One region of the Streptomyces sp. B1I3 genome, then DNA from elsewhere that is predicted to be linked to it. Evidence: riboswitches for the same ligand, from Rfam matches in the RefSeq annotation. Region 1 holds a riboswitch; each other region holds the start of a gene.

The links. A riboswitch is a leader RNA that binds a small molecule or an ion and turns the genes downstream of it on or off. The one in region 1 is predicted to bind cyclic di-AMP.
Positions count from the first base shown of each region.
Region 2: linked by a shared signal. The riboswitch ahead of QFZ58_RS31235 (C40 family peptidase) and the one ahead of QFZ58_RS05730 (LysM peptidoglycan-binding domain-containing M23 family metallopeptidase) in region 1 are both predicted to bind cyclic di-AMP.
Region 3: linked by a shared signal. The riboswitch ahead of QFZ58_RS09785 (M23 family metallopeptidase) and the one ahead of QFZ58_RS05730 (LysM peptidoglycan-binding domain-containing M23 family metallopeptidase) in region 1 are both predicted to bind cyclic di-AMP.

Region 1 is NZ_JAUSYD010000001.1:1,200,884-1,206,925, reverse strand. Features, by position in the region: gene QFZ58_RS05750 (aspartate aminotransferase family protein) at 1-297, shown strand, start outside; gene QFZ58_RS05745 (helix-turn-helix domain-containing protein) at 417-1,031, shown strand; gene QFZ58_RS05740 (DUF6126 family protein) at 1,091-1,264, shown strand; gene QFZ58_RS05735 (tyrosine-protein phosphatase) at 1,290-2,105, opposite strand; cyclic di-AMP (ydaO/yuaA leader) riboswitch at 2,536-2,688, shown strand; gene QFZ58_RS05730 (LysM peptidoglycan-binding domain-containing M23 family metallopeptidase) at 2,693-3,634, shown strand; gene QFZ58_RS05725 (SGNH/GDSL hydrolase family protein) at 3,825-4,652, shown strand; partial or broken gene QFZ58_RS05720 (STM4011 family radical SAM protein) at 4,696-5,656, opposite strand; gene QFZ58_RS05715 (STM4012 family radical SAM protein) at 5,744-6,042, opposite strand, start outside.
Region 2 is NZ_JAUSYD010000001.1:6,859,983-6,866,024, forward strand. Features, by position in the region: gene QFZ58_RS31220 (ATP-binding protein) at 1-88, shown strand, start outside; gene QFZ58_RS31225 (LysR family transcriptional regulator) at 134-1,048, opposite strand; gene QFZ58_RS31230 (LysE family translocator) at 1,121-1,762, shown strand; gene QFZ58_RS31235 (C40 family peptidase) at 1,868-2,338, opposite strand; cyclic di-AMP (ydaO/yuaA leader) riboswitch at 2,342-2,519, opposite strand; gene QFZ58_RS31240 (hypothetical protein) at 2,885-3,193, opposite strand; partial or broken gene QFZ58_RS31245 (ATP-dependent Clp protease proteolytic subunit) at 3,200-3,505, opposite strand; gene QFZ58_RS31250 (urease subunit gamma) at 4,261-4,563, shown strand; gene QFZ58_RS31255 (urease subunit beta) at 4,577-4,888, shown strand; gene QFZ58_RS31260 (urease subunit alpha) at 4,881-6,042, shown strand, end outside.
Region 3 is NZ_JAUSYD010000001.1:2,147,116-2,153,157, reverse strand. Features, by position in the region: gene QFZ58_RS09800 (DNA topoisomerase (ATP-hydrolyzing) subunit A) at 1-20, opposite strand, end outside; gene QFZ58_RS09795 (pitrilysin family protein) at 266-1,645, shown strand; gene QFZ58_RS09790 (pitrilysin family protein) at 1,672-3,054, shown strand; cyclic di-AMP (ydaO/yuaA leader) riboswitch at 3,257-3,424, shown strand; gene QFZ58_RS09785 (M23 family metallopeptidase) at 3,438-4,220, shown strand; gene QFZ58_RS09780 (GntR family transcriptional regulator) at 4,501-5,205, shown strand; gene QFZ58_RS09775 (HPr family phosphocarrier protein) at 5,396-5,677, opposite strand; gene QFZ58_RS09770 (bifunctional GNAT family N-acetyltransferase/acetate--CoA ligase family protein) at 5,842-6,042, shown strand, end outside.

The DNA.
Region 1 (6,042 bases):
GGACGGCCGTCCTCGCTGAAACTCCGCAGCCGGTGGGCGATGCTGCAAGCGGCACGGAAGGGGCTCTTCGCGCAGATGGTCGTCGTGCCGCTGCTGCAGAAGCACCGCATCCTCACGCAGGTCTCCGGCGATCATCTGGAGGTGATCAAACTGATCCCTCCGCTGGTCATCGGGGAGCCCGAGGTGGACCGCTTCGTGACCGCCTTCACGGCCGTGATGGACGACGCGCACAACGGCGGCGGACTGATGTGGGACTTCGGCAGGACACTGGTGAAACAGGCCGTCGGCAACCGCTGAGGACCGCTTCCCACGGATCTTCGCCGGACCCCGCGCCCCTTGGACGCCACACCGCTCCCGCGCTTTGCCTCGCAGGCAAGAAATTTGCCTCAGAGGAAAGGTGCTGGCCCAATGGAGGCATGAATCCTGCTGACACAGGAGTGGCCGACGAACTGCCCGGCATCGCGCCACGCCTGCGCGACCTGCGCCGCAACCGGGGTCTCACCCTGGAGGGCGCCGCCCGGCGTGCCGGGCTCTCCCCGGCCCACCTCTCCCGCCTGGAGACCGGCAACCGGCAGCCTTCGCTGCCCATGCTGCTCGGCCTCGCCAGAATCTACGGTACGACGGTCTCCGAGCTCCTCGGCGAGATGCCGCCCGAACGTGACGCGATCGTCCGGGGCGGTCCACTCGGGGGCGCGGGCGCCGAGGCCGACGGCTGGCTGTACCGGCAGGCGGGCGGTTCGGGTCGCGCCATGCAGGCACTGCGGGTCCGCGTCCCGTACGGCGCCCAGGGCGACCTCGTCCGCGTCCACCCGGGCGAGGAGTGGCTGTACGTCCTCGACGGCAGGCTGAGGGTCGTGCTCGGGGAGACCGTGCACGACCTCGACCCCGGCGACAGCGCGCACTTCGACTCGCTCACTCCGCACCGGATCGCCGCGCTCGACCGTGCGGGCGTCCAGTTGCTCTTCGTCCACACGCTGCTGCAGAGCCCCGCCGCGGAGCTGTGCCTGGGCAGCGGAACCCATCGCTTCTGACCCCTGCCGGGCACCGCCCACTCGCTCTCCCGGCCAGGCGGCCGAGAGGAAGGACTGTCATGTCTGATTCAGAGGACTACGACCCGCTCACCCCACGCCGGCCGAAGGGCCAGGACACCCAGGAGCGCAAGATGCCCCGGGGTGTCATCATCCGGCTCTTCGCCTACCTGGTGGCCGGGCACGTCGTCGCGGCCTTCCTCTTCCTGCTGTTCACCGTGGCGGGAAAGGGCTGACGGCGGGCGGGGTCGGACGTGGACGCTACGCGTCCTCGACGAGACGCTCGCGCAGCTTCTCCCGCGTCTCCGGGGAGAGCTTCAGGCCGTCCAGGAGGTAGCGGTCCGTGCTGCCCCAGGTCTCCTCGATGGTGGCGAAGGCGGCGGCGAGGTATTCAGGGCGCGCGCCGAAGAGCGGGTTCAGGAGCTCCATCACCTCGTCCGACATCCCCGCCGACGACGTGTCGCTCCGCCTGATCCTGTAGCGGCGGTGCGCGTCGTTGGACTTGAGGTAGTCGGCCTCGATGGCTTCCTTCTCGACGCCGACGGCCAGCAGCGAGACCGCGATCGAGAGTCCGGCCCGGTCCTTGCCCGCGGCGCAGTGCATGAGCGCCGGGACGCTGTCCTCGGCCAGCGCGTGCAGCACGCGGCTGTGCTCCGCCGTGCGGTCCGTGATGATGGCCCGGTAGGAGGCGATCATCCGTTCCGTCCCCTTGCCGTCGGCGAGGATCGAGCGAAGCTGCTCGATGTTGCCGTCCCTCACCAGGCGCCAGAACTCGGCTCCGTCGGCCGGGTCGGAGAGCGGAATGCTGACATTCCGGATGCCTGGCAGCTCCACGTCATGGCCGTCCAGCTTGTGGTCGGCGGCGTTGCGGAAGTCGAAGACGGTGTGCAGCCCGAGACCGGCGAGGAAGGCGGCGTCCGACTCGGTGGCGTGTGCCAGGTGGCCGCTGCGGTAGAGGCGCCCCTGGCGCACCCTGCGGCCGTCGACGGTCGGGAGCCCTCCCACGTCGCGGAAGTTACGGACACCGGTGAGCTCGATGTCGATGGTCGTCGACGGAACCTCTGGCAGCTGCGTCACAAGGACTCCTGGAGTGTCTGGCGCCGGCGCCGCTCGCCGGCGAAGGGCACGCTCGCGACGATACGACATGGGTGCACCGAGCACTTGTCGTGCCCGCGGCCGACCGGCGTCGTCGCACCCCGGCCTGTCCGGAGTGCGGGTCGAGGTGTCCGTATTGGTGCATTTAGCCGAACATGCCGGTCTTATGGGGGAGATGGGTGGCCACAGGTGAGCGGGATCATATCCGTGACGGTGTGTGGCGGAAGCGCCGATGGGTATTCCCGGCGTCGCGCGGAAAGCCAAGATCCGTAATCCACGCAGTGTGACCGGAATTCGGGACCGGAAATGAAGCGCCCATTCCGGTCCGCGCCCGGTGGCTTGTTCCCCGCGTCCCGACTCGCTTACGGTCACCGTCAATCCGGACGGAACGCCTAATCCTGCCGCCGCCCGGAATCCGCACCCACCCACGTGTGGCAGGAGCGGGGGAACCAGGTAAGCCGCCGACCGGAAGATCCGGACGGCTCGGGGTCAAGTCGCGTCCGCCGCGGCCGGGCATCTCCAGTCCGAACCCGACAGCTCACCTCGCAGGCGCCGGAGAGGAACGCACCATGCCCGCAAAGGGTAAGCACCGCCGTACGAAGACCGGACCGATCTCCCGTGGCGTTCTCGCCGCGGGGACCGGCGGCGCCGTCCTCGCCCTTCCGCTGATCGGCGCCACCGGCGCCCACGCGGCGGAGCAGGCCGCCCCGGCCGCCAAGCCGGCCGCCGCCGCGACGCAGGCCGCACCGGCCGCGTCGGTGGCGAAGAAGCAGAGCGCCCCCACGACCTACTCCGTGGTCTCCGGCGACTACCTGTCGAAGATCGCCGCAGACCAGAAGGTCAAGGGCGGCTGGCAGAAGCTGTACAAGGACAACCGCGAGGTCGTCGGTGACAACCCGAGCCTGATCTTCCCGGGTATGAAGCTGACCCTCGGCGCCAAGGCGTCCGCCCCCGCCACGAAGGCCGCGCCCTCGAAGGCCACCCCCTCGAAGGCCGAGGCCGCCGCCCCGAAGGCCGCCGCCCCCAAGGCCGCAGCTCCGGCCGAGAAGACCACCGAGGTGACCGACACCGCCGCGTCCGCCGGTACGTCCGAGAGCAACAGCTCCGGCTACACCACCCCGGTGGCCGACGCCAACGTCACCACCCAGTACCGCGCCGCCGGTTCCAGCTGGTCCAGCGGCTACCACACCGGCTCCGACTTCCAGGCGGCCTCCGGTACGAGCGTCCGGTCCATCGGCCCGGGCACCGTCGTCTCCGCCGGATGGAGCGGCGCGTACGGCAACGAGATCGTCATCCAGCACAGCGACGGCATGTACTCCCAGTACGCCCACCTGTCCTCGCTCGAGGTCTCGGCCGGCCAGACCGTCACCGGCGGCCAGGAGATCGGCCTGTCCGGCTCCACCGGCAACTCCACTGGCCCGCACCTCCACTTCGAGGTCCGCACCGGCCCGAGCTACGGCTCGGACGTCGACCCGATCGCCTACCTGCGCTCGCACGGCGTCTCCGTCTGACGCAGCCGCGGGACAGGGCGGTCCGGTTCGGCTTCAGCAGAGTGCCCGGGAGAGGGGCGGTGCGCGGCGGTGCACCGCCCCTCTCCTTATTCCGGCTTTACCAAAACCTGACCGGGTGGTTTATCTCACCACCCGTCAACCCCGTATTACGGTCGCGTAGGTCACATTCGAAGGTGCAGGATGTGCCCTTGTGGCAGACGATTCGAGAAACAAACTACGAGGCATCATCGGGTCGTACGCAGCGATTGGTGACAGCTTCACCGAGGGCGTCGGAGACCCCGGCCCCGACGGGAGACTGGTCGGCTGGGCGGACCGGCTCGCGGTCCTCCTCGCGGACCAGCTCCCAATTCCTGATGCAGCGGCCGAGCCGGTGGACGACCCGCACGGGCACTTCCGGTACGCCAATCTCGCCGTACGCGGACGCCTCCTCGACCAGATAGTCGAGGAACAGGTGCCCCGCGCCAAGGAGCTGGCCCCCGACCTGGTCAGCTTCTGCGCGGGTGGCAACGACATCCTCCGGCCGGGCTCCGACCCCGACGACGTGGCCGAACGCTTCGAGCGCGCGGTCGCGGACCTGACGCAGGTGGTCGGCACGGTCATGGTCACCACCGGTTTCGACACACGCGGTATCCCGGTGCTCCGCCACCTGCGCGGCAAGATCGCCACGTACACCGCCCACGTCCGGTCCATCGCCGACCGCTACGACTGCCCGGTCCTCGACCTGTGGTCGCTGCGGTCCGTCCAGGACAGGCGCGCCTGGGACGACGACCGGTTGCACCTCTCGGCCGAGGGGCACACCCGGGTCGCGCTGCGTGCCGCCCAGGTCCTGGGTATCGAAGTGCCGGCCGATCCGGACCAGGTGTGGCCGCCACAGGCGCAGCGCGGGACGTTCGAGGTGCGTCGTGACGACATCCACTGGGCGCGTGAGTACCTCGTCCCGTGGATCGGACGGCGCCTTCGCGGCGAGTCGTCCGGGGACCACGTCGAGGCCAAGCGCCCCGACCTGCTGCCGCTCTGAGTGTCCTGGGCGCTTCGAGCGTTCCGCGCCGGGTGAGGCCTGCCTACGGAGTGATGACGGGGAGGACGTGCCGGGGCGGGACCGGCGGGACGAGCCCGTCCGGAACGGCTGTCCGCGTCGGACCGGCCGGTGTCCGGGACGGACGGACGGGTGCCCGTGACAGCCCGGCCGGTATCCGCTCCAGCACGCCGCCCGCGAAGACGTCGTACAACGGCAGCGTCTCCAGGTGGACATAGCCGATGTGGCAGTCGCACACCTCGAGCGGGCAGCCCCCGCGGGCCGAGGGCGCGACGGTAGCTGCCGTCGTAAAGGTTGCCCAGTTCGGCACGGACGAAGTGGCAGCGGCGCACCGTGCCGTCGCCGTCCACGGAGACGACCGACTCGCCCGTCCGGCAGGGCAGTCCGGCCGATGCGTGCGGAAACCTGCTGTAGGGGAACAGCGGGTCGAGGGCCGTCCAGCGGCCCGCCTCCTCGTCCGTGTAGGTGTGGCCCTCCGCGGCGTTGACCCAGAGGTAGACCTCGGAGGGCAGCGCCGCGCGCAGCCGCCGGGCCTCGTCCAGATGGCCGTCGAGGCCGACGACGCCGACGCTGTGACGCACCCCGAGATCCGTCAGCTCCCTGCACGCGCCGAGGAACCGTTCGTACGGGGTCTGGCCCGGGTGGTACGTACACCAGAGGGCGACCTTGTCCCGGTCGGCGTCGGCCAGCCAGTTCGTGCGGCCGCCGAGGTTGGTCTGGATGGCGATCCGGCCCACGTGCGGGAGGTGCGACAGCTCGACGATCGCCCTGCGGTACCAGGAGCGGACCAGCCCCTCGCCCCACGGGGTGAACAGCACCGACAACCGGTCACCGGTCTGTGTGGCGGCCCACGCCGTGAACCGCTCGAGAGCCGCGCGATCGGCGCGGAGCTGCTCCGTGCTGTCGCGCCGTTTGGCGAACGGGCAGTAAGGGCAGTCGTAGTCGCACGAGGCCAGCGGGCCCCGGTAGAGGATCGTCAGGTCCACGGTCGTCCGTCCCCGCTCATCGGTGTCCGCCCATCGGCTCGTGTCATCGGCTCGTGTCCCCTCATCGGTGCACGCTCACCGGGCCGTTCACTTTCGTTCGTACGCGGCCATGGCGGCCCGTACGGCGGGGGAGAACAACTCCGGGCCCAGCGCGTCGGAATGGGCCAGGCCCTCGGGCGAGAGCCGCAGCAGGCCGGGGCCCGCGGAGTCGTCCAGCCAGCCACGCCCGGCGAACAGGGCGAGTTCCGCGGGGAAGTCGCTGCCGGGGTCCGTACCGAACCTCGCGCGGTACTCGGCGGGCGCCAGGCCGTCGGCCTGGAGGAGTGACTGGAGGAGATGGCGTCTGCGCGCCTCGTCCTCGTCGACGTACCTGCCGACCTCCGCGC
Region 2 (6,042 bases), 5.7 Mb from region 1:
CGGCGGCCGGATCGGCGTCAGCCCCACCCAGGACGGGGGCAAGACCGTGTCGGTCACGCTGCCCTGGGCCGTGCCCGCGCAGCCCTGACGTCACCCGGCGAGACACGGCCGTACACACCGGGCCGGCCGGGTCTCACTGCGCGGCGGCCCGGCCGAAGCCGCTGCGCAGCAGGGCCCGCAGCGTGGCCGCCGCGGCGGTGTTGCGATCTCCCCGGTGGGCGACGGAGATCGTCCTCCGGAACTCCGGGGGCTCCAGTCGCCGTACCGCGACCGGCGCCGGGGACATCGCCGCGACCATCTCCGGCACCACCGCCACGCCGAGACCCGCGCTGACCAGCGCGCACACCAGTGCGTAACCGGGGGACTCGCACACCACGGCCGGGGCGGCCCCCGCCTCGGCAAGCGCCCGCTCCACCCCGCGCCGCGGAGGATGGAGGGGCGCGCTGCTGATCAGGGGGCGGCCCGCGAGTTCGGACACGGGCAGCGGCCCGCTGCCCTCGGACAGCATCTGGCCTGCTGCCGTGATGAGCACGAGTTCCTCCACGAGGAGCGGCTCGACGGACACCCCGGCGGGCAGCGGATCGGCGACCGCGGGTTCGTACGCGTGCGTCAGCGCCAGATCGACATCGCCCGCCGCCACGGCTGCGACCCCACCGGGTGGCTCGTAGTCCGTGACGGTCAGCTCCACGTCCGGGTGGGCGCGGCGGAAGGCACTGAGCACCGGCGGCAGCAGGTGGATCCCGGCCGTGGTGAAGGTGCCGACCCGCAGCCGCCCTCCCGACAGGCCCGCCAGCCGGGACAGCTCGCGCCGTGCCTGGTCCATCTCGTCCAGGACCCGTCGGGCCCGCCCGGCCAGCAGCTCACCGGCGGCCGTCAGACGCGCCCCGCGATGGTGGCGCACCAGCAGCGCGGCGCCGGCCTCCCGCTCCAGTTTCGCCAGCTGCTGGGAGAGCGCGGGAGCGGTGTAGCCCAGCCGCCCGGCCGCCCGTGTGATCGAGCCCGCTTCGGCCACCGCCACCAGCGCCGCCAGCCGCGTCGGATCGAACATTAAGCGTTCCTTTTGGCAGACCCAGAAGATTGCAAGTACACGCTAAAGGGGTGCCCGGGTCAGGGTGTACCCATGGACGCACAACTGCTCGCTTTCGTGGCGGTGGCCGCGGGAATGGTCGCACTGCCCGGCGCCGACTTCACCGTGGTCGTTCGCAACGCGCTGGCGTCACGGCGCTCCGGGGTGGCCGCCGCGGCAGGAGTCGCGGGAGGACTCCTGGTGCACACCGCGCTCGCCGTGGCGGGACTCGCCGCCGTGCTCGTGACGATGCCCGCCCTCTTCCGCACGGTCCAGCTGCTGGGCGGCGCCTACGTGCTCTACCTGGGACTCACCGCCCTCCACGCGGTACGACGGCGGGGCGCCGCCGGGACCACGGGCCACGAGGACACCGGAGCCGGTGCGCCCACCGGGGTGGCAAGGCCGCTCCGCCAGGGCTTCCTGACCAACGTCCTGAACCCCAAGGCGCCCGTGCTCTTCCTCAGCCTGCTGCCCCAGTTCGTCCCCGACGGGCAGCCGCCCCTGCCCAGAACCCTGCTGCTCGCCGCCGTGGTCGTGCTGCTGGCGCTCGTCTGGTTCCCGGCCGTGGCCCTGCTGGTGGACCGCCTCGGCCGGTGGCTGCGCCGGCCGCGTACCGCCCGTGCGATCGAGGGCGGCAGTGGTGCGGCGCTCACCGCGCTGGGACTCGCACTGGTCACCGCGCCCCTGCTGCACTGACTCGGGCGCGGTGCGGTCCGGTGCGGCCGGGCGGCCCGTAGACGTCGGCGCGCGTCAGCGGCCGTACCGCCGGCGTGCCTCGGCGGACCCTCCCACGGGCGCGCGTCAGCGGACCCTCCCGTACCAGACGGTGTTCGACCAGATCTTCTCCAGCCTGACCACGGCCCCGGTCTTCGGCGAGTGCCAGATCTTGCCTCCGCCGGCGTAGATGCCGACGTGGTAGACGCTGCGCCCGGAATGGAAGAAGACCAGGTCGCCACGTTGCCGCTTCGACCTGGAGACATGGCGTGTGGAGTTGTACTGCTGCTGCGCCGTACGGGGGAGTTTCTTCCCCACCTTGCGGAAGGAGTAGAGCGTGAGGCCCGAGCAGTCGAACCGGTGGGGCCCTGCGGCGCCCCACCGGTAGGGCGCGCCCTTCTTCGACGCGGCGATCCTCAGCGCCTTCGTCGAGTTGGTCGCGGCCTCGGCATCGTCGACGATGCCGGGCGCCAGCATGGTGGTGCCGACGGCGAGCGTGAGAACCGAGGCCGTACCGACCCGGGCGAACAGAGACGGGACATGAACCTGCGCAGTCATGCGCAACCCTTCGTCAGCCGCCTGTGAAGGATGACCTGTCGGGTTCGGGCTGGCGAAGTTGCCCGGCCGCACATGGCGGCTTCACCCCGAGAGCCGTCCGGAACGGATGTCCGGGCGGCCCGTTGTGCTCGGGTCCTCCACTCCTGCCGATCCACTTCTGTCGACCAGGCATCCGGACGGCGGCAGGACTCGGCGTCCGCCCGGACCGCCCCGCCGCGGTGGCGGGGGCTTGTCGTCCCACGGATCTTTACTCACCCGGTGCCGGATTTCCGAGCTGAAAGGGCGTTATGTGAGAGTCGTCACGACTGAACTGTTCGGGTGGACGGGCCGATGACCGAGCCCCGGCACCGTTGCCGGACCAGCCGCGTACCAGCAGCGGAACGGCTTGTTCCGCTTGGTGTCCGCGCGCGTTGCGCAAGTTGAACTGTCCCTCGTGAGGGGGTTCGTCTGAGCCGAACGAGGGAGAAAGATTGCTCGCCTCGCCGGGCGTGTCGGGGCAATGGGGCCGAAAGGGCTAAAGAGCCCGGCAGTCGGGGGAGGGGGCGCTCAACTCGTGGCAGCCGGAGGCATGGTGACCCGCCCGGCGCGCCGCTCTCCGTCCAGCAGGCGCAGCGCGCGGGCCAGTGTCTCCGCGTGGATCTGCGTCTCGCCCCGCTCATGCATCAGAGCCAGCGCGTCGCGCAGGGCGACGGCCCCGGAGGCCAGCGCCTGTGCCGCCCGGAGCGCACTGTACGTATCGCTGCCGCGGGCCGGATTGATCCGGCCGATCTGGTCGAGTGCTTCGAGGTAACGGTCGATGAATTCGCCCTCGGCGCGGGTCAGTGCGGGAAGTGGCGGGAACTGAGGGGTGAGCATCGCGGGTCACCTCGTGGGGTGCGGCGGCTGGGACGGACGGCGGTTCTCCATGACGTGGTCCACCAGGCCGAACGCCCTGGTGGCCGGGGCGTCGAGGATGGTGTCACGCTCGATGGCGGCACTGACTGTCCCGCGCGGAACGTCCCGTGCGACGGGTCGGCATCACGGTGAGCATCTCGCGCCCACGCACCAACTCGCGCGCCTCGATCCCGAGGCCGGAGGGCTGTCCCTGCACCGGCTCGTCAGAGCGGGTCACTGCATGACTACCCGGGCGCCGGGCAGGGCATGTCGACGTCCGGGTGTGCCGGGCGCCGGCACCCGACTGTCCGAGGCGGAAGGAGGCCGCGGCCGATCGAGCAGCTGATCCGTTCCGTGTCCTCGATCGACCCCGTGCCCTCCGATCCTGGCGAACGCCGCCGCTTCGGGACCGCCGCGGAGCGCCCGCGAGCGCGGTCGCCGTGGCCCGGCCGTGCTCGCGGTGCTCCGCGGCGCGGCCACGGACCGGAACAAGCTCGCGTCCCGTCAGCGGTACGGGCACCAGGAGGCCGTGTACGGCGCGGTGGGCCGCCGGGTGCCCTGACCGGCGTACGCACCGCCGCCGTATACGACGCCGTCCTCGGGTCGAGGTGCGGGCCGCCTCCGCGCCGGCTCGCCTCGCGGGTGAGGGCCCGGACCTCATCCGATGACCGGTCGGGCGGAGCACCGGCGACGGCGCGGACACGCGTGCGGGCCGGACAGGCCCGTGGCCGCCCACCGGCCGGCCGGGTGTCACGGACGACGGCGTCGGCGCCGTGCGTCGCCGTCCGGACCGTGACCGCGCGGACCCGGCTCCGGGGTGCGGAAGGCGTTGTGCGGCGGACCGGGCCCCAGGCCCACCGGAGAGCGGCCTGCGCGGTCCGAAGTCCATGGAAGAGCAAAAGATCAGTTAACGCGCCGGAAAAACTTGCGCCCTAACGTGCAATACCTGGCCGCGGAATCCCCTTCATCGTTCAACAGAGTGTTGAAAGGCGGATAGGGTCCCGCTGCGCCCGGGGCCGGTACCGGGCGGAAGACGAAGAGGTGGAAGCGTGCAACTGACTCCGCACGAACAGGAACGCCTGCTCATCCACGTGGCGGCCGACGTCGCCGAAAAGCGCAGGGCCCGCGGGCTGCGGCTGAATCACCCCGAGGCGATCGCTCTGATCACCTCGCACCTCCTGGAAGGCGCCCGTGACGGCCGGACGGTCGCCGAACTGATGGCCTCCGGCAGGAAGGTGCTCACCCGGGACGACGTCATGGACGGCATCCCGGAGATGATCCACGACGTCCAGGTCGAGGCCACCTTCCCGGACGGCACCAAGCTCGTCACCGTCCACGAACCGATCGTCTGACGGGGGGACGCCCATGATTCCCGGAGAGATCCTGTACGCGAACGACCCGGTGCCCCTCAACGAGGGACGTCCCGTCACCCGCCTCACCGTCCTCAACGCCGCGGACCGACCCGTCCAGGTCGGCTCGCACTACCACTTCGCCGAGGCCAACCCCGGCCTCGACTTCGACCGCCCGGCCGCCCGCGGTCTGCGGCTCAACATCGCGGCGGGGACAGCCGTGCGGTTCGAGCCCGGTGTCCCGGTCGACGTCGAACTCGTCCCGCTCGCAGGCCTGCGCGTAGTTCCCGGACTGCGCGGCGACATCGGAGGCTCCCTAGATGCCTGAACTCAGCCGTGCCGTCTACGCCGATCTGTTCGGCCCCACCACCGGCGACCGCATCCGGCTCGCCGACACCGACCTCGTCGTCGAGATCGAGGAGGACCGCTGCGGCGGCCCCGGACTGGCCGGGGACGAAGCCGTGTTCGGTGGTGGCAAGGTGATCCGGGAGTCGATGGGCCAGGCGCGTACCACCCGGGCCGAGGGCGCACCCGACACCGTTGTCACCGGTGCCGTCATCATCGACCACTGGGGCATCGTCAAGGCCGACATCGGCATCCGCGACGGACGGATCACCGGTATCGGCAAGGCCGGCAACCCGGACACGATGAACGGTGTCCATCCCGAGCTGGTCATCGGTCCGGAGACCGAGATCATCGCCGGCAACGGCAAGTTCGTCACGGCGGGCGCCATCGACGCGCACGTCCACTTCATCTCACCGACCCTGGTCGACCAGGCGCTCGCCACCGGCATCACCACGCTCGTCGGGGGCGGTACCGGCCCGGCGGAGGGCAGCAAGGCCACCACCGTCACCCCCGGCCCGTGGCACCTGGCCCGGATGTTCGAGGCGCTGGAGGGGTATCCCGTCAACATCGGCCTGCTCGGCAAGGGCAACACGATGTCCCGTGAGGCCATGCACTCCCAACTGCGCGCCGGAGCCCTCGGATTCAAGATCCATGAGGACTGGGGGGCGACCCCCGCCGTCATCGACGCCTGTCTGAGCGTGTGCGAGGAGACGGGCGCCCAGCTCGCCATCCACACGGACACGCTCAACGAGGCCGGGTTCGTCGCCGACACGCTGGCGGCCATCGCGGGGCGGACCATCCACTCGTACCACACGGAAGGCGCGGGGGGTGGGCACGCCCCCGACATCATCACCGTGGTCTCGGAGCCGTACGTCCTTCCCAGCTCCACCAACCCCACGCGTCCGCACACCGTCAACACCATCGAGGAACACCTCGACATGCTGATGGTCTGCCACCACCTCAACCCCGCGGTCCCGGAGGACCTCGCCTTCGCCGAGTCGCGGATCCGTCCCTCGACCATCGCGGCCGAGGACATCCTCCACGACCTCGGCGCGATCTCGATCATCTCCTCCGACTCCCAGGCGATGGGGCGCATCGGCGAAGTGGTTCTGCGGACCTGGCAGACGGCCCACGTCA
Region 3 (6,042 bases), 950 kb from region 1:
TTCGTGCTGCGGCGGGCCATCGCGGCTGCGACTCCTTCACAGATTCTGTCGGGCAACCTCAGGTTCTGACGCCGACCATTGTGGACCGCCGCACCGACAACACCGACCTCGACCCGTCCGAACGGCCTCCGGACCCGCCGCGGTGCCTCGGTGTACGGCGCCGTCCACGACAACATTCACCCCACGGGAACTTCGCCAGGTGCCCGTGCGCTTGCTTACAGTGGCAGGTCCGGCAGGAAATCCTGTACCGATCGAAGGGACGTACATGCCCATGGGTCACACGGCCACAGCCCAGGCCGGTTCCGGCGGCTTGACGGCGACCGAGCACCGCTTGGCCAACGGCCTGCGCGTGGTGCTCTCCGAGGACCATCTGACCCCGGTCGCCGCTGTCTGCCTCTGGTACGACGTCGGTTCCCGCCACGAGGTCAAGGGACGCACCGGTCTCGCCCACCTCTTCGAGCACCTGATGTTCCAGGGCTCCGGCCAGGTGAAGGGGAACGGGCACTTCGAGCTGGTGCAGGGGGCGGGCGGTTCCCTCAACGGCACCACGAGCTTCGAGCGCACCAACTACTTCGAGACGATGCCCACACACCAGCTGGAGCTGGCCCTGTGGCTCGAGGCGGACCGGATGGGATCGCTGCTCGCCGCGCTCGACGAGGAGTCCATGGAGAACCAGCGGGACGTCGTGAAGAACGAGCGCCGCCAGCGGTACGACAACGTTCCGTACGGCACGGCGTTCGAGAAGCTCACGGCCCTCGCCTACCCGGAGGGCCACCCGTACCACCACACGCCGATCGGCTCGATGGCCGACCTGGACGCGGCGACCCTCGAGGACGCGCAGGCGTTCTTCCGCACGTACTACGCGCCCAACAACGCGGTCCTCTCGGTGGTCGGGGACATCGATCCGGAGCAGACACTGGCCTGGGTCGAGAAGTACTTCGGCTCCATCCCCTCCCACGACGGCAAGCAGCCGCCGCGCGACGGTACGCTCCCAGGCATCATCGGCGAGCAGCTGCGCGAAGTGGTCCACGAGGAGGTGCCCGCGCGTGCGCTGATGGCCGCCTACCGGCTGCCGCACGACGGCACCAGGGAGTGCGACGCCGCAGACCTCGCCCTGACCGTGCTCGGCGGCGGCGAGTCGTCCCGCCTGCACAACCGCCTGGTGCGCCGCGACCGTACGGCGGTGGCCGCGGGATTCGGGCTGCTCAGACTGGCCGGTGCGCCCTCGCTGGGCTGGCTGGACGTCAAGACGTCCGGCGGCGTCGAGGTCCCGCAGATCGAGACGGCCGTCGACGAGGAGCTCGCCCGGTTCGCCGAGGAGGGTCCCACTCCCGAGGAGATGGAGCGGGCCCAGGCGCAGTTGGAGCGCGAATGGCTCGACCGGCTCGGGACGGTCGCGGGCCGCGCCGACGAACTGTGCCGCTACGCCGTTCTGTTCGGTGACCCGCAGCTCGCCCTGACCGCGGTGGGGCGCGTGCTCGACGTGAGCGCGGAGGAGGTCCGGGACGCCGCCCGGGCCCACCTGCGGCCCGACAACCGGGCGGTCCTGGTCTATGAGCCGGTCGAACCGGCCGACGAGGCCGACGAGACGGCAGAGGCAGCCTCGACGGACGCCGCCGACGCGCACGAAGGGGCCGACAAGTGACCGACGCCGCCGTGACTGGAGTAGCGATGGAGTACCACCCGCAGCCGACCGCCGGCGAGGCCAGGCCCTGGGCCTTCCCCGCGCCCGAGCGCGGCGCCCTGCCCAACGGGCTGACGGTGCTGCGCTGCCACCGCCCCGGCCAGCAGGTCGTCGCCGTGGAGATCTTCCTGGACGCGCCGCTGGACGCCGAGCCCGAGGGCCTGGACGGCGTCGCCACGATCATGGCGCGAGCCCTGTCCGAGGGCACGGACAAGCGTTCCGCGGAGGAGTTCGCCGCCGAGCTGGAGCGCTGCGGCGCCACACTCGACGCGCACGCCGACCACCCCGGCATCCGTGTCTCTCTGGAGGTGCCGGTCTCCCGGCTGGCCAAGGCGCTGGGGCTGGTCGCCGAAGCGCTGCGCGCACCGGCCTTCACCGAGAGCGAGATCGAGCGCCTGGTGGGCAACCGGCTGGACGAGATCCCGCACGAGCAGGCCAATCCGGCCCGGCGCGCCGCCAAGCAGCTCTCCAAGGAGCTCTTCCCCGCCACGGCGCGGATGTCGCGTCCGCGCCAGGGCACCGAGGAGACGGTGCGCCGGATCGACGCCGCCGCCGTACGCGCCTTCTACGACGCCCACGTCCGGCCGTCCACGGCGACGGCCGTCGTCGTCGGTGACCTCACCGGCGTGGACCTGGACGCCCTCCTGGCCGACACGATCGGCGACTGGTCCGGCAACGCCGGCCAGGCCCGCCCGGTGCCGCCGATCACGGCGGACGACACCGGCCGCGTCGTCATCGTGGACCGGCCCGGCGCCGTGCAGACGCAACTGCTGATCGGCCGGATCGGCGCCGACCGGCACGACAGCGTGTGGCCGGCCCAGGTCCTCGGCACGTACTGCCTGGGCGGCACCCTCACCTCGCGGCTGGACCGCGTGCTGCGCGAGGAGAAGGGCTACACCTACGGGGTCCGGGCCTTCGGGCAGGTGCTGCGCTCGACGGCGCCCGGCTCCTCCTCCGGGGCGACCGGGGCCGCGATGCTCGCCATCAGCGGTTCCGTGGACACGGAGTCCACCGGCCCCGCGCTGGAGGACCTGTGGACGGTCCTGCGGACCCTGGCGGCCGAGGGGCTCACCGACGCCGAGCGCGAGACCGCGGTGCAGAACCTCGTGGGGGTCGCCCCGCTGAAGTACGAGACGGCGGCCTCCGTCGCGGGCACCCTGGCCGACCAGGTGGAGCAGCATCTGCCGGACGACTACCAGGCCCGGCTGTACGCGCGCCTGGCCGAGACCGGCACGGTCGAGGCGACCGCCGCGGTGGTCAACGCGTTCCCGGTGGACCGTCTGGTCACCGTCCTCGTCGGGGACGCCGCGCAGATCTCGGAGCCCGTCAGGGCGCTGGGCATCGGTGAGGTGTCGGTCGTCAGCGGCTGACACGGCAGCCGCTGCGGCGGAAGGACGAGGGCCCGGTGAGCAACCTCTCGCCGGGCCCTCCCTTTTGTCCGACTTACGGGCAAAGAGGGGTCTATAGCCTGTGGGATGTGTGACAAATGGCCCCGTTCATTTGGTGAACGTGAAGGGCCCGCCCTAGCGTCGGCTCGGCTGTCCGCCGAACATGAGCCGCGTCCGCGGCGCCGGACAGTCATCGCCGAGTCCCCGTCAGGCGCGAGCCTGGGGAGCCGGGGACCCACGCAGTCCCTGGGGTGAATCGGATGTCCGCGTCTCGCGAGAGGCGCGGGGGTCCGTAGGAGACCTTCCTGCTCCGAACCCGTCAGCTAACCCGGTAGGCGAGAAGGAAGGAAAGGATCAGCCCCTCCATGGCGTTCACCCGAGCCACCGGGAAGCACCGTGCCCCGAGCCGCCTCTCGCGCCACGGCGCCCGGGCCGTCGGCATCGCGGCCCTGGCCACCACCGGCGTCATCGGCGCCACGGCGTCCCCGGCCCTCGCCGCGGACTCCCAAGCCCTCTCCGTCAGCAACAGCGGGCTGACCCAGGCCGCCGCCATCGACACCACCCTCGCCGCCCAGATCGCCGCACAGGCCGAGGCCCAGCAGCACCAGGCCGACGTCACGGCGAAGGCCGAGGCCGCGGCCAGGGCGAAGGCCGAGGCGAAGCGCAAGGCCGAGGCCCGCGCCGCAGAGGCCCGGGAGGCGAAGGCCCGCGCCGCCCGCGCCGCGGAGCGCGCAAGGCTCAACGCCTTCCACCTCCCGGTCGCCGGCTCGTACGTGACCACCGGCTACCAGTCCGGTGGTGCGCTCTGGTCCTCCGGCACCCACTCAGGGGTGGACTTCCGCGCCGCTTCCGGCACCTCCGTCGTCGCGGTCGGCGCCGGTACGGTCGTCGAGGCGGGCTGGGGTGGTGCGTACGGCAACAACATCGTGCTCCGGATGGCGGACGGCACGTACACCCAGTACGGCCACCTCTCCTCGATCGGCGTCGCCGTCGGCCAGAGCGTCGCCTCGGGCGAGCAGATCGGCCTCTCCGGCTCGACCGGCAACTCCACCGGGCCGCACCTCCACTTCGAGGCGCGGACGACGCCGGAGTACGGCTCGGACATGGACCCCGTCGCCTATCTCCGCGCGCACGGCGTCCAGCTCTGAGGGCCTCGACGCCCTGACGGTCTGACCACCCTTGACGGTCGTCCGGCTCCGGCACCCCGTCCGGTGTCGCGCGACACCGCTCCGCCCGGGCCCCGGCATCCGCCGGGGCCTTCGGCGTGCCCGGGCGGCGGTGCCGGTCCGAGCCGCGCGGAAGCCTTCCGTGGCCAGAAGATATCCATGAATTCCACCTCGCCGTCGGAAATTGCGGTGGATTGCAATAGAGTCGCAGAACAGGCGTCGATCGGCCGCGTTCCGCGGGGATTAAGGCGGAGGTTCGGACATGCACATTCCCGCGCATTCGGTATGCACGGCAATCCGTGACGACATCGTCTCCGGTGTCTTCGAGCGCGGCAGCCGCCTGACCGAAGAGGTGCTCGCGCGGCGCTACGGCGTCTCCCGCGTCCCGGTGCGCGAGGCACTGCGCACCCTGGAGTCCGAGGGGTTCGTGGTCACCCGCCGGCATGCGGGGGCCTGTGTGGCCGAGCCCACGGAGCAGGAGGCCGCCGACCTGCTGGAGATCCGGATGCTCCTGGAGCCGCTGGGTGCCGCCCGAGCCGCGCAGCGCCGTACCGAGGCGCACCTCAAGGTGCTGCGCGGGCTGGTCAGGCTCGGGCAGGAGCGGGTACGGCGGGGCGAGGGAGAGGACCTGCGCTCACTGGGCGGATGGTTCCACGAGACGCTGGCGCAGGCCTCCGGCAGCCCCGCCCTGATCGCGCTCCTCACCCAGCTCCGGCACAAGATCGCCTGGATGTACGCGGTCGAGCAGCCGGTCCGCCCCGCCGACTCCTGGGCCGAGCACGGCGCCATCGTGGACGCCGTGGCCCGCGGCGATGCGGAACGGGCCAGGGCGCTCGCGGCCCAGCACGCCGAGCGTGCCACCGCCGCGCACCGGCTGCGTCGCACGGGCCGGACGGGTCGCGGGACGGGCGGATCCCGGGTGAGCACTTCGCAACATGCCGTAAACATCGCGGGCGTCCGCCATTAACAATGGCGCCGTATACAAAGAAGGTAATTCCTGGAGAGCTTTCTTTCGGCTGTCCGGAAACGCTATTCCGTGGCCGCCCCGGACTTTCTGGTGCGTGTGCACGGGGGAACTCGGGAACAGGAAAGCCGCGGCTCCCGGAAAGGGATGCCGCGGCTCTGGCGCTGTAGCGTTCCGGTGGGAACCAGCCGGATCAGACGGTCTCGGGGAGCTCCTCGAGACCCTCGGCGACCAGCTTCGCCAGACGGTCCAGGGCGGCCTCGGCGTCGTCGGCCTCGGACGCGAGCACGATCTCCTCGCCGCCCTGGGCGCCCAGGCCGAGCACCGCGAGCATGGAAGCGGCGTTGACCGGGTTGCCGTCGGCCTTGGCGATCGTCACGGGGACGCCGGAGGCCGTGGCGGCACGGACGAAGATGGAAGCGGGGCGGGCGTGCAGGCCCTCGGCCCATCCGACGTTGACGCGGCGCTCAGCCATGGTTCTGCCCTTCACGTATCAATGGTTGTCTAGACCAGTCTCTCATGCGGCACACACTGCTGTCCCCGGTCCCGGGCCCCGCCCGCCCACCGCCGGCCGGCACCCTCAGCGTGGCCCTGCCATGAACCCGCCGCGACCGGTGCGCCGAGCCGTAGGCTTTGCCCATGGAGCCGATCCCGGAGCAGAGTCCGCATCACGCGTACCCCGACCACTGGGAAGCGGACGTGGTGCTCCGTGACGGTGGCACGGCACGCATCAGGCCCATCACCACGGACGATGCCGAGCGGCTGGTCAGTTTCTACGAACAGGTCTCCGCCGAGTCGAAGTACTACCGCTTCTTCGCCCCGTATCCGCGTCTCTCCGCC